DNA from 2 places in the Nonomuraea sp. NPDC048881 genome. Region 1 is predicted to be linked to the other one. Evidence: riboswitches for the same ligand, from Rfam matches in the RefSeq annotation. Region 1 holds a riboswitch; the other holds the start of a gene.
What was found. A riboswitch is a leader RNA that binds a small molecule or an ion and turns the genes downstream of it on or off. The one in region 1 is predicted to bind glycine.
Positions count from the first base shown of each region.

Region 1 (5,292 bases):
GGCGGAGATCGACAGGCCGGTGTTCGAGCAGTGCTTGAGCAGCTCCTCGCCCGAGGCGAACGGGTAGGGCAGGACGGTGTCGTCGGGCTTGATGCGGTCGGCGCCGGTGGCCTTCTCGTCCACGACGAAGCCGCCGCCGACGGAGAAGTAGACCTTCTCGCGCACGGTCTCGCCCTGCTCGTCGCGGGCGGTGAAGCGCATGCCGTTGGGGTGCTCGGGCAGGGAGATCTTGCGCTCGAAGACGAGGTCCTGACCCACGACGAAGGGGATCTCGTGCTCGCCGTAGAGCTTGACCGTGCCCGCGGCGCGCATCTCGGCCAGGCGGGCGTCGACGGAGTCGACGTCGACCAGTTCCGGCTTCTCACCGGACAGGCCGAGCAGCACCGCCTTGTCGCTGCCGTGGCCCTTGCCGGTCAGGCCGAGCGAGCCGTACAGGATGACCTCGACGCGGGCCACGCGGGGGAGCAGGCCGTCGTCGTGCAGCCCGCGGGCGAACTTGTGCGCGGCGGCCATCGGGCCGCCCGTGTGGGAGCTGGACGGTCCGATGCCGATCTTGAAGAGGTCGAAGACGCTGATCGCCATTGATGGGCGCCCTTCAGTTCAGGAAGTGCCGGGGCCCGCGGCGGGCCCCGGCGTTGGTGTCAGGACTCGCCTGAGGTGAGCGCCGTGTACTCCTCGGCGGACAGCAGGTCCTCCGCGTCGCCCTCCATGCGGACGCGGAACATCCAGCCGTCGCCGTACGGGTCGCTGTTGGCCAGCGACGGGTCGTCGGCCACGGCCGAGTTCACCTCGACGATCTCGCCGCCGACGGGCGCGTAGATCTCGCTCACCGACTTGGTGGACTCGACCTCGCCGACCGAGTCACCCGCCTCGACGGTCGAACCGACCTCGGGGAGCTGCACGAAGACGACGTCACCAAGAGCCTCGGCGGCGAAGGCCGTGATGCCGACGGTCACGGTGATGCCGTCGTCCACGCCCGACACCCACTCGTGCTCCTTGGTGTAGTTCAGGTCGTCAGGGATGTTGCTCACTTGTTCCTCCTGTAGAAGGGCAGCTCGACCAGGTCCATAGGTTCATGGCTGCCCCGGATGTCCACGGCCAGACCTGTGTCGGCCCCGGCGTCCACGTAGGCCATCGCGATGGGCTTGCCCAGGGTCTGGGAGGGCGCACCGCTGGTGACCTCGCCGACGACGGCGCCGTCGCGGGTGACCGGGTAGCCGTGACGCGGCACCCGGCGGCCCTGGGCGACCAGGCCGACGAGGCGGCGGCGGGGCTGGTCGTCCTTGACCGCCTCCAGTGCCGCCCTGCCGACGAAGTCACCGGGCTTGTCGAATTTCACCACTCTGCCCAGCCCCGCGTCGAACGGGGTCAGGTCGGAGCTCAGCTCGTTGCCGTAGAGCGGCATGCCGGCCTCCAGCCTGAGGGTGTCGCGGCTGGACAGACCGGCGGCGCGCAGCCCGTGCGGCTCGCCCGCGGCCTCCAGGGCGCGCCAGAGCGGCACGGCGTCCTGGTTGGCGACGAACAGCTCGAAGCCGTCCTCGCCGGTGTAGCCGGTACGGGCGATGAGCGCCTGGCGGCCGTCGACCACGCCGGGCAGGCCCGCGTAGTACTTGAGACCGTCGAGGTCGGCGTCGGTGAGCGTGGCCAGGATCTCCTGGGCCTTCGGGCCCTGGATCGCGATGAGGGCGTACTGCTGGGAGCGGTCATCGACCGCCGCGTCATACGACTTAGTGCGATTTTTCAGCTCATCCGCGACCTTGTCGGAGTTCGAGGCGTTGGCCACCACCATGAACTCCTCGTCCGCCAGCCGGTAGACGATGAGGTCGTCGAGCACCCCGCCGCGCTCGTCCACGATCATCGTGTACCTGGCCCGGCCGGGCGCGAGCGCCGACAGGTGGCCGACCAGCGCGTAGTCGAGGGCCTCTCCGGCCTGCGGACCGGTCAGGAAGATCTCGCCCATGTGCGAGAGGTCGAACAGCCCGGCCGCCTCGCGGACGGCTTTGTGCTCCGCCGACTCGCTGCCGTACCGGAGCGGCATGAGCCAGCCGGCGAAGTCGGTCAGCGTGGCGCCTAGGGCCTCGTGGACGTCTCGTAGCGGCGTAGGTCGGGACATTTGTCGCACCTCAGGACAGGATTGGATGCCAGCATCCTCCCCCTCTGTCATGGATGCCTGAGAGCTTCGCCCGAGTTTTACCGGACTTTCACCTTCGGCGAGGCCCCGAGGGCCTGCTTTCCAGAGGTCACCTCCCCGTAAGAACGCCTTACAGGGCTGCCGCGCGGTCCTTTGCCTTGAGAGGTTCGCGGGGAGGGCTTGCTCCTTCAGGGACCCTGACCGGCTGTCAGGGTGCTCTCCCGCACGGTTTCGCCGGTGATGTCCGTCAGCCTAGTGCCGTCATGGGGGTGTTGTCGCGCTTCGCCCCCCGCCATCCGCGGCATCCGCGACATCCCGCACGCAGCGAAAAGCGGCCGCGGCCCCGGAGAGGCGGGGTCGCGGCCGCGTTGGTGGCCGCGCGCGAGCCGGTCATGGCAGGTCAGCTCGCACGCGGCAGCTCGGGGCGGGCCGGCGGTGACCGGCCCGCGCGGGATCGAACCCGGAGATCAGGTCCTAGGGTCAGGCCCGCGCCCAGAGGGCGGGCACGTTCGGCGGCTCCCAGCCCGGCAGGCTGGTGTGCGCCTGGAGGCAGCGGTAGCTGACCCCCTGGTAGGTGACGACGTCTCCGGCCGTGTACGACTTGTAAGCCGTCCAGGTGGTGCCCTGGCCGTCCCCTCCGACGGTCAGGGTGAAGGACGCGGAGTGGTCCGCCGTCGTCCCGTCGCCGTTGATCCCTATGGTGTACGTCCCCGCCGCGACGCCGCTGGCGGTGGCGATCGTGACGGTGGACGACTGGCCCGCCTGAACCGTGGACGGGCTGAAGGAGACGGTGACCCCGCTCGGCACGTTCCCGGCGGAGAGCGCGACGCTCTGCGCCTGGCCGGACGTGACCTGGGTACTGACCGCCGCGGTAGCCGACTGACCGGCCTGGACCGATGCCGACGACGGGGTCACCGAGATCGAGTAGTCGTTCTCCGTGGGCGTGCCGGTGCCCACGGCGAGCTTCCATATGGCGTACGCGATGGCGTCGGAGTTGCGGTCGAGCGCCGTGGTGTTGATGGCGCTCGGGTAGCTGTCGCACGCGCTGTGGTAGCAGCGGTCGAACGCCTGCCCGGCCGAGCCGCCCCACTTGGCGGCCTGGGCCGAGCTCTTGACCGCCCCGGCCCCCGTGGCCAGGCCGCCGACCCGGACGCCCGCGCTCTTGAACGAGGCGTGGTCGCTGCGGCCGTCGCCCTCCCTGTCACCCTCGGTCTGCAGGCCGATGGTGGCGAAGTAGTCGTTGAAGGTGCGCTGGATCGCCGCGTCGTCGTCGTAGACGAAGTAGCCGGCGTTGGTCGAGGCGATCATGTCGAAGTTCAGGTACACCTCGACGCCGCTCGCGCCGCCGTTCTGCACGTAGTACCTGGACCCGACCATGCCCGCCTCTTCGGCGCCCCACCAGCCGAAGCGCACGTGCTTGGTGAGGGTGGGCTTGCGGGCGGCCAGGGTGAGGGCGTTCTCCAGGAGCGCGGCCGAGCCGGAACCGTTGTCGTTGATCCCGGGGCCGGCCGCGACGCTGTCGAGGTGGGCGCCGAGCATCACGGTCTGGTTGGCCGGGCCGCCCGGCCAGTCGGCGATCAGGTTGCTGCCGCCGCTGAAGTTCTGCACGCGGGTGGTGAAGCCGGCCGCGTCCAGCTTGCCCTTGATGTAGTTCATCGAGGCGGTGAAGCCCGGCCTGCCCGAGGCGCGGTTGCCGCCGTTGCTCGTGGCGATGGACTGCAACTGGCTCAGATGCGCCGTCACGTTCGCGACGGGGATGTCGGGCGCGGGGTCGGCGGCGGCGCCGGCCGGTCCGGCCGGCGTGGTGAGGGTCAGGGCCAACGCGGCGGTGGCCGCGGCGCCCAGCCTGAGCATGGCGTTCACGATCTGTGGCTCCTCAAGGGGGTTGGGCGGCCACTCCGGCGTGGCCGCCCAGGTCGTGCGACTTAGACCGGCTGCCAGAGGGCAGGGGTGTTGGGCGGCTCCCAGCCCGGCAGGCTGGTGTGCGCCTGGAGGCAGCGGTAGCTGGTGCCCTGGTAGGTGACGGTCTGTCCGGCCGTGTAGGCCGTGTACGTCTGCCACGTGGTGCCCTGGCCGCCGCCCACCGTCAGGCTGAAGGAGGCCGAGTGGTCGGCGCTCGCGCCGTCGGCGTTCAGGCTGATCGTGTACGTGCTGGGCGTCACGCCGCTCGTGGTCGCGAACGTCACCGTGGACGACTGCCCGGCGGTGATCGTGGACGGGTTGAAGCTGACTGTCACGCCCGCGGGCACGTTGCTCGCCGCCAGGGCGATGCTCTGCGCCTGACCGGCGGTGACCTGCGTGCTGACCGTGGCGGTGGCCGACTGACCGGCCTGCACCGAGGCCGACGACGGCGTCACGCCGAAGGAGTAGTCGTTCGGCGAGCTCTGCCCGATCTGCAGGTTGTAGGTGGCCTGGCGGTCCACGTCGGCGCCGTCGGCCGTGATGGCGATCGAGTGGCTGCCCTGCGGGCTGCTCGCCGAGGTGTTGATAGTCAGCGTCGAGCTCTGCCCCGCGGTGATGGTGGCCGGGCTGAACGAGGCGGTCACGCCGGCCGGCAGGGTGCCGGTCCGTAGGGTGATCGACTGCGCCGAGCCGCCGGTCACGGTGGTGCTCACCGTGGTCGTGGTGCTCTGGCCGGGAGTCACGCTGCCGGAGGCGGGGTTCAGGTTGACCGAGAAGTCGTTGCTGCCCTGGGTGCAGGTCGGCTCGCCGGACTGGGCCCGTACGCTGACGCCGTCCCAGGCGTTCTTGACCACGTTGAACTCGGTGCAGCTGCCCGGGTACAGGGTCTTGGCGGCCTGGAGGGTGGCGACCCTGGCCTTGGCGTGCGTCCACGGCTGGGTCTTCATGTTCAGCGCGGACATGAAGACCTCACCGGCCTTGCGGATGCCGATGCCGGTGATCGCGGCGCCGTTGTCGCAGCGGGTGCTGGCGGGCTTGCCCGAGGGGTTGGTGCCCTCGGCCACCAGGTAGAACCAGTGGTTCTGCGGGCCGGCCGCCGCGTGCACCTCGGTGTTGGGGATGGAGGCGCTGTAGCAGTTCGGGTGGCTGAGGGCCGACGGGTTGTACATGTTGCGGATCGGCCCGGCCCCGGAGAGGTTGACCTCCTCGCCGACCAGGTAGTCCGGCGGGTCGTTCGGGTTGTTGGCGTACGCCTCGGT
Region 1 covers NZ_JBEZGC010000001.1:975,307-980,598, forward strand. Annotated here, with positions in the region: gene AB0C33_RS04645 (L-serine ammonia-lyase) at 1-582, opposite strand, end outside; gene gcvH (glycine cleavage system protein GcvH) at 642-1,031, opposite strand; gene gcvT (glycine cleavage system aminomethyltransferase GcvT) at 1,028-2,113, opposite strand; glycine riboswitch at 2,148-2,247, opposite strand; glycine riboswitch at 2,268-2,365, opposite strand; gene AB0C33_RS04660 (M28 family peptidase) at 2,612-3,985, opposite strand; gene AB0C33_RS04665 (M4 family metallopeptidase) at 4,057-5,292, opposite strand, start outside.

Region 2 (5,292 bases), on a different contig from region 1:
CAGCGTCCGAACCGCAGTCCAGCGCCCCGCCTTGACCTTTGCCGCTGATCAGCGTAAGTTGCGGCATTCGCAAACTTGAAGAGCGAAGGCAGGCGCGTCCCCAGCACCGTCGCCGCGTCTTCGCGGTAGGAGGCCGAGCCGATCGATGCCGAGCGTCTACTGCACGCAGTGCGGGCACGCCAACCCCGAGGATGCCCGTTTCTGTTCCCGCTGTGGGTCACCGCTGACCAGACCCGAGGTCTCCGGGGACACCACGTCGACGATCTCGGTCGCGGGAATCGAGGCGTACGAGGCTGAGACAGGCGACATGCTCCTGGCCGAACGGGCGCTGGTCGAACAGCTCCCGCCCGGCACGGCGTTGCTCACGGTCACCAGGGGGCCCAACCAGGGCAGCCGGTTCCGGCTGGACAAAGACCTCACCACGACCGGGCGCCACCCGGAGAGCGACATCTTCCTCGACGACATCACCGTCTCCCGTCGCCACGTCGAGTTCTACCGCCACCGCGGCGGCCAGTTCTCCGTACGCGACGTGGGCAGCCTCAACGGCACCTACGTCAACCGGGAGCGCATCGAGGAGGTTCCCCTGCACTCCGGAGACGAGGTGCAGATCGGCAAGTTCCGCCTCGTCTTCCTGATGAGGGTCAACGCCGGCGCATGAGCTCACAGGCGGCACGCTCGCACATGAGCATCGGGGAGGTGCTCGCCCTGCTGCAGGGCGAGTTCCCCGACGTCACCGTGTCCAAGATCCGCTTCTTGGAGGGTGAGGGGCTGATCGAGCCCGAGCGCAGCCCCTCGGGCTACCGCAAGTTCACCCATCTCCACGTCGAGCAGTTGCGTTTCATCCTGACCGAGCAGCGCGACCACTACCTGCCGCTGCGGGTGATCAAGGACAAGATGGCCGAGAGCTTCGGCCGTCCGCGCGCGGTGCAGCAGACCCAGGAGATCCGCTACGACCGGGCCCAGTTGCTGGAGGCGGCCGGCATCGACGAGGAGACCCTCGCCGAGCTGGAGGACTACGGCCTGCTGGCCCCCGTGGCCAGGCGCTACGACGAGGAGGCGCTGAAGATCGCGCGCAGCGTCGGCGCCCTGGCCCGTTTCGGCCTGCACGCCCGCCACCTGCGCGCGGTCAAGGCCGCCGCCGAGCGGGAGTGCGGGCTGGTCGAGCAGACCGTCGCGCCCATACTCAAGCGGCGCGCGCCCGGCGCCATCGGCGAGGCCGACGAGGCCGCCAGGGAGTTGTCCACGCTCCTGCTCGACCTGCACGCCTCCCTGGTGCGCCTCGGCGTCAGGTCTGTCCTGGGCCGCTGAGGGCACAGAGCTGGAAGGCCGGGGCACATTCCAGGCCTGACGGGTGTTACGTTGAAATGCATAAGCGTGTAGCAGAAACGACCCAGTCAACAGCTGTGCCGGGCGACCGGCCGGCCGAATACGGAGCAGCCCGTGTTGCAGATGGAGGTCGTGGGCGTTCGAGTTGAGATGCCCACAAATCAGCCGATCGTCTTGCTCAAGGAGGCACACGGGGAACGGTTCCTTCCGATCTGGATCGGCATGACCGAGGCGACCGCGATCGCCCTGGCGCAGGCCGAGGAGCCGCCGCCCCGGCCGCTCACCCACGACCTGTTCAGGGACGTGCTGAGCGCGCTCGGCGTCGGGCTGCGCGCGGTCAACATCGTGGCCCTGCGTGACGGCATCTTCTTCGCCGACCTGGTGTTCTCCAACGGCGTGGAGGTCAGCGCCCGCCCCTCCGACTCGATCGCCCTGGCGCTGCGCACCGGCGCGCGCATCTTCGCCAGCGAAGAGGTGGTCCAGGAGGCCGGTGTGATCATCCCTGACGACCAGGAGGACGAGGTGGAGAAGTTCAGGGAGTTCCTTGACACGATCACTCCCGAGGACTTCGGCAGGGCGGGGTAGGTATTTCAGTGCATTTACGCTTCACGACGCGCCGAGCCGGATCGTTGACTGAGCATGGTCACGGTCCTACGGTGCAAGTGAAACCCGTGGTCGCCCTTTACGAACCCCCAGATCAGGCCATGGGATGAGAGAAAGCCGGAGGTCCGCGTGGCGGTCAGCAGCGGCGAGGGAAAGACGGCCGGCCAGGAAGATCCGGTGCGGCGCGAGAGCGCGCGGCAGCGTGCCGGAGAGCAGGGACTGCTCTTCGACGAGCAGCCCGCGACGGTGCCCGACGACATCGGATACCGCGGGCCCACAGCCTGCTCGGCGGCCGGCATCACCTACAGGCAGCTCGACTACTGGGCGCGCACGGGCCTGGTCGAGCCCACGATAAGAGCCGCGCACGGCTCGGGCTCGCAGCGGCTCTACAGCTTCCGCGACATCCTGGTGCTCAAGGTCGTCAAGCGGCTGCTCGACACCGGGGTGTCGTTGCAGCAGATCCGCACCGCGGTGCAGCATCTGCGTGACCGCGGGGTCGCCGACCTCGCGCAGATCACGCTCATGAGCGACGGTGTCAGCGTCTACGAGTGCACCTCGGCCGACGAGGTGATCGATCTCCTCCAGGGCGGCCAGGGCGTGTTCGGCATCGCCCTCGGCCGGGTCTGGCGAGAGGTCGAGGGCTCCCTCGCGGAGCTGCCGGGGGAACGGGCGGCGGTCGAGGACACCGTCCCGGCCGACCATCCCGCTGACGAGCTCGCCAAGCGGCGTCGCGCACGCCGCACGGGGTGAGCTGAACCGCTGAACACACCGTAGTAATCTAGGACAGAGTAAGGCTGATGACCCCGTGCGGGAGAGTCCCTGGGCTTCGGTCCTGGGGCGCCGAAGGAGCAACCCTCCCCGGAATCTCTCAGGCATCCCGTACCGCTCGGGTGAGGCAACTCTGGAAAGCAGGTGCGCCCGCCAGGCGCACCTCACCGACGGTGCAAGCCCCACGGTGGGGTGAAGCTCTCAGGTCGCGATGACGTCGCGATGACAGAGGGGGAGATCCGGCACTCGCCCGCGCCCTGGCGCCGGTCTCCAAGCCTCGGGAGGCAACCTCCATGACCGACCTGTCCGCTCCGCCGTTCTCGTCCAGGCACATCGGCCCATCGGAGTCCGAGCAGCAGCGCATGCTCGAGGCCGTGGGCTTCGAGTCCGTCGGCGATCTGGTGGCCGTGGCCGTGCCCGAGGCCATCAGGGTCAAGGACCGGCTCAAGCTGCCGGCCGCCGCGAGCGAGACCGAGGCCATCGCCGAGCTGCGCGAGCTGGCCTCCCGCAACCGGGTGCTGACCTCCATGATCGGCCTGGGCTACTACGACACCGTCACGCCCGCCGTCATCCGGCGCAACCTGCTGGAGAACCCGGGCTGGTACACCGCCTACACGCCGTACCAGCCGGAGATCTCGCAGGGCCGCCTGGAGGCGCTGCTGAACTTCCAGACGGTCGTCTCCGACCTGACCGGCCTCGACGTCGCCGGCGCCTCCCTGCTGGACGAGGCCACCGCCGCGGCCGAGGCCATGACGCTGGCCCGCCGGGCCGGCAAGTCCAAGAGCGACGTGTTCGTGGTCGACGCCGACACGCTGCCCCAGACCAAGGCCGTGCTGGCCACCCGCGCCGAGCCGCTCGGCATCACGCTGGTCGAGCACGACCTCGACGGCGAGCTGCCCGAGTGCTTCGGCGTGCTCGTCCAGTACCCGGGCGCCTCGGGCCGCCTGCGCGACTTCCGCGACGTGGCCGCCAGGGCGCACGAGGCGGGCGCGCTCGTCGTGGCCGCCGCCGACCTGCTGGCCCTCACGCTGGTGGCCGCCCCCGGCGAGCTGGGCGCCGACATCGCCGTCGGCTCCTCCCAGCGCTTCGGCGTCTCCTTCGGGTTCGGCGGGCCGCACGCGGCCTACATGTCCGTACGCGAGGGCCTGCAGCGGCAGATGCCCGGCCGTCTGGTCGGCGTGTCGGTCGACGTCGACGGCGACCCCGCCTACCGGCTGGCCCTGCAGACCCGCGAGCAGCACATCCGCCGCGAGAAGGCCACCAGCAACATCTGCACCGCCCAGGTCCTGCTGGCCGTGATCGCCGGCATGTACGCCGTCTACCACGGCCCCGAGGGCCTGCGCCGGATCGCGCACCGCGTGCACCGGCACGCCGTCGCGCTGGCCGGCGGGCTGCGCGAGGCCGGCCTGGAGGTCGTGCACGGCGAGTTCTTCGACACCGTGCTCGTCCGGGTTCCCGGCAGGGCCGCCGAGGTGGTGGCCGCCGCGGCCGAGCGGGGCGTCAACCTGTGGCAGGCCGGCGACGATCACGTCTCGATCGCCTGCGACGAGAAGACCGGCGCCGCCGAGCTGGTCAAGGTGTGGGCCGCCTTCGGCGTCGAGCGCGAGGAGGTGGCGCTGGAGGCCGACGCGCTGCCGGCCGACCTGCTGCGCGAGTCGGACTACCTGACCCACCCGGTCTTCCACAGCCACCGCTCCGAGACCGCGATGCTGCGCTACCTGCGCAGACTCCAGGACAAGGACATCGCGCTCGACCGTTCGATGATCCCGCTCGGCTCGTGCACGATGAAGCTGAACGCGACCACCGAGATGGAGCCGATCACCTGGCCGGAGTTCGCCGGCGTGCACCCGTACGCGCCGGAGGCCCAGACCGAGGGCTACCGGGAGCTCATCGGCACCCTGGAGGGCTGGCTGGCCGAGGTGACCGGCTACGACGCGGTCTCCATCCAGCCGAACGCCGGCTCCCAGGGCGAGTTCGCCGGCCTGCTGGCCATCCGCGCCTACCACCAGGCCAACGGCGACACCGAGCGGGACGTGTGCCTGATCCCGTCCTCGGCCCACGGCACGAACGCGGCCAGCGCCGTCATGGCGGGCATGCGGGTCGTCGTCGTGGCCTGCGACAGCGACGGGAACATCGACCTGGCCGACCTGGACGCCAAGATCGCCAAGCACCGCGACAAGCTTGCCGCGATCATGGTGACGTACCCGTCCACGCACGGCGTGTACGAGGAGTCGATCACCGAGGTCTGCGCCAAGGTGCACGAGGCCGGCGGCCAGGTCTACGTCGACGGCGCCAACCTCAACGCCCTGGTGGGCCTGGCCAAGCCGGGCGAGTTCGGCGCCGACGTGTCCCACCTCAACCTGCACAAGACGTTCTGCATCCCGCACGGCGGCGGCGGCCCCGGCGTCGGCCCGGTCGCGGTCCGCGGCCACCTGGCGGCCTACCTGCCCGGCCACCCGCTGCGCGACGGCGGCCCGGTCGGGCCGGTCTCGGCCGCCCCGTACGGCTCGGCGGGCATCCTGCCGATCTCGTGGGCGTACGTGCGGATGATGGGCTCCGAGGGCCTCACCGCGGCCACCGAGCAGGCCATCCTGT
Region 2 covers NZ_JBEZGC010000003.1:326,931-332,222, forward strand. Annotated here, with positions in the region: gene AB0C33_RS12365 (FHA domain-containing protein) at 146-658, shown strand; gene AB0C33_RS12370 (MerR family transcriptional regulator) at 682-1,308, shown strand; gene AB0C33_RS12375 (bifunctional nuclease family protein) at 1,441-1,911, shown strand; gene AB0C33_RS12380 (MerR family transcriptional regulator) at 2,059-2,679, shown strand; glycine riboswitch at 2,728-2,824, shown strand; gene gcvP (aminomethyl-transferring glycine dehydrogenase) at 2,991-5,292, shown strand, end outside.
Region 2: it holds a riboswitch for glycine, as region 1 does, so the genes downstream of both, gcvP (aminomethyl-transferring glycine dehydrogenase) here and gcvT (glycine cleavage system aminomethyltransferase GcvT) in region 1, are expected to answer to the same signal.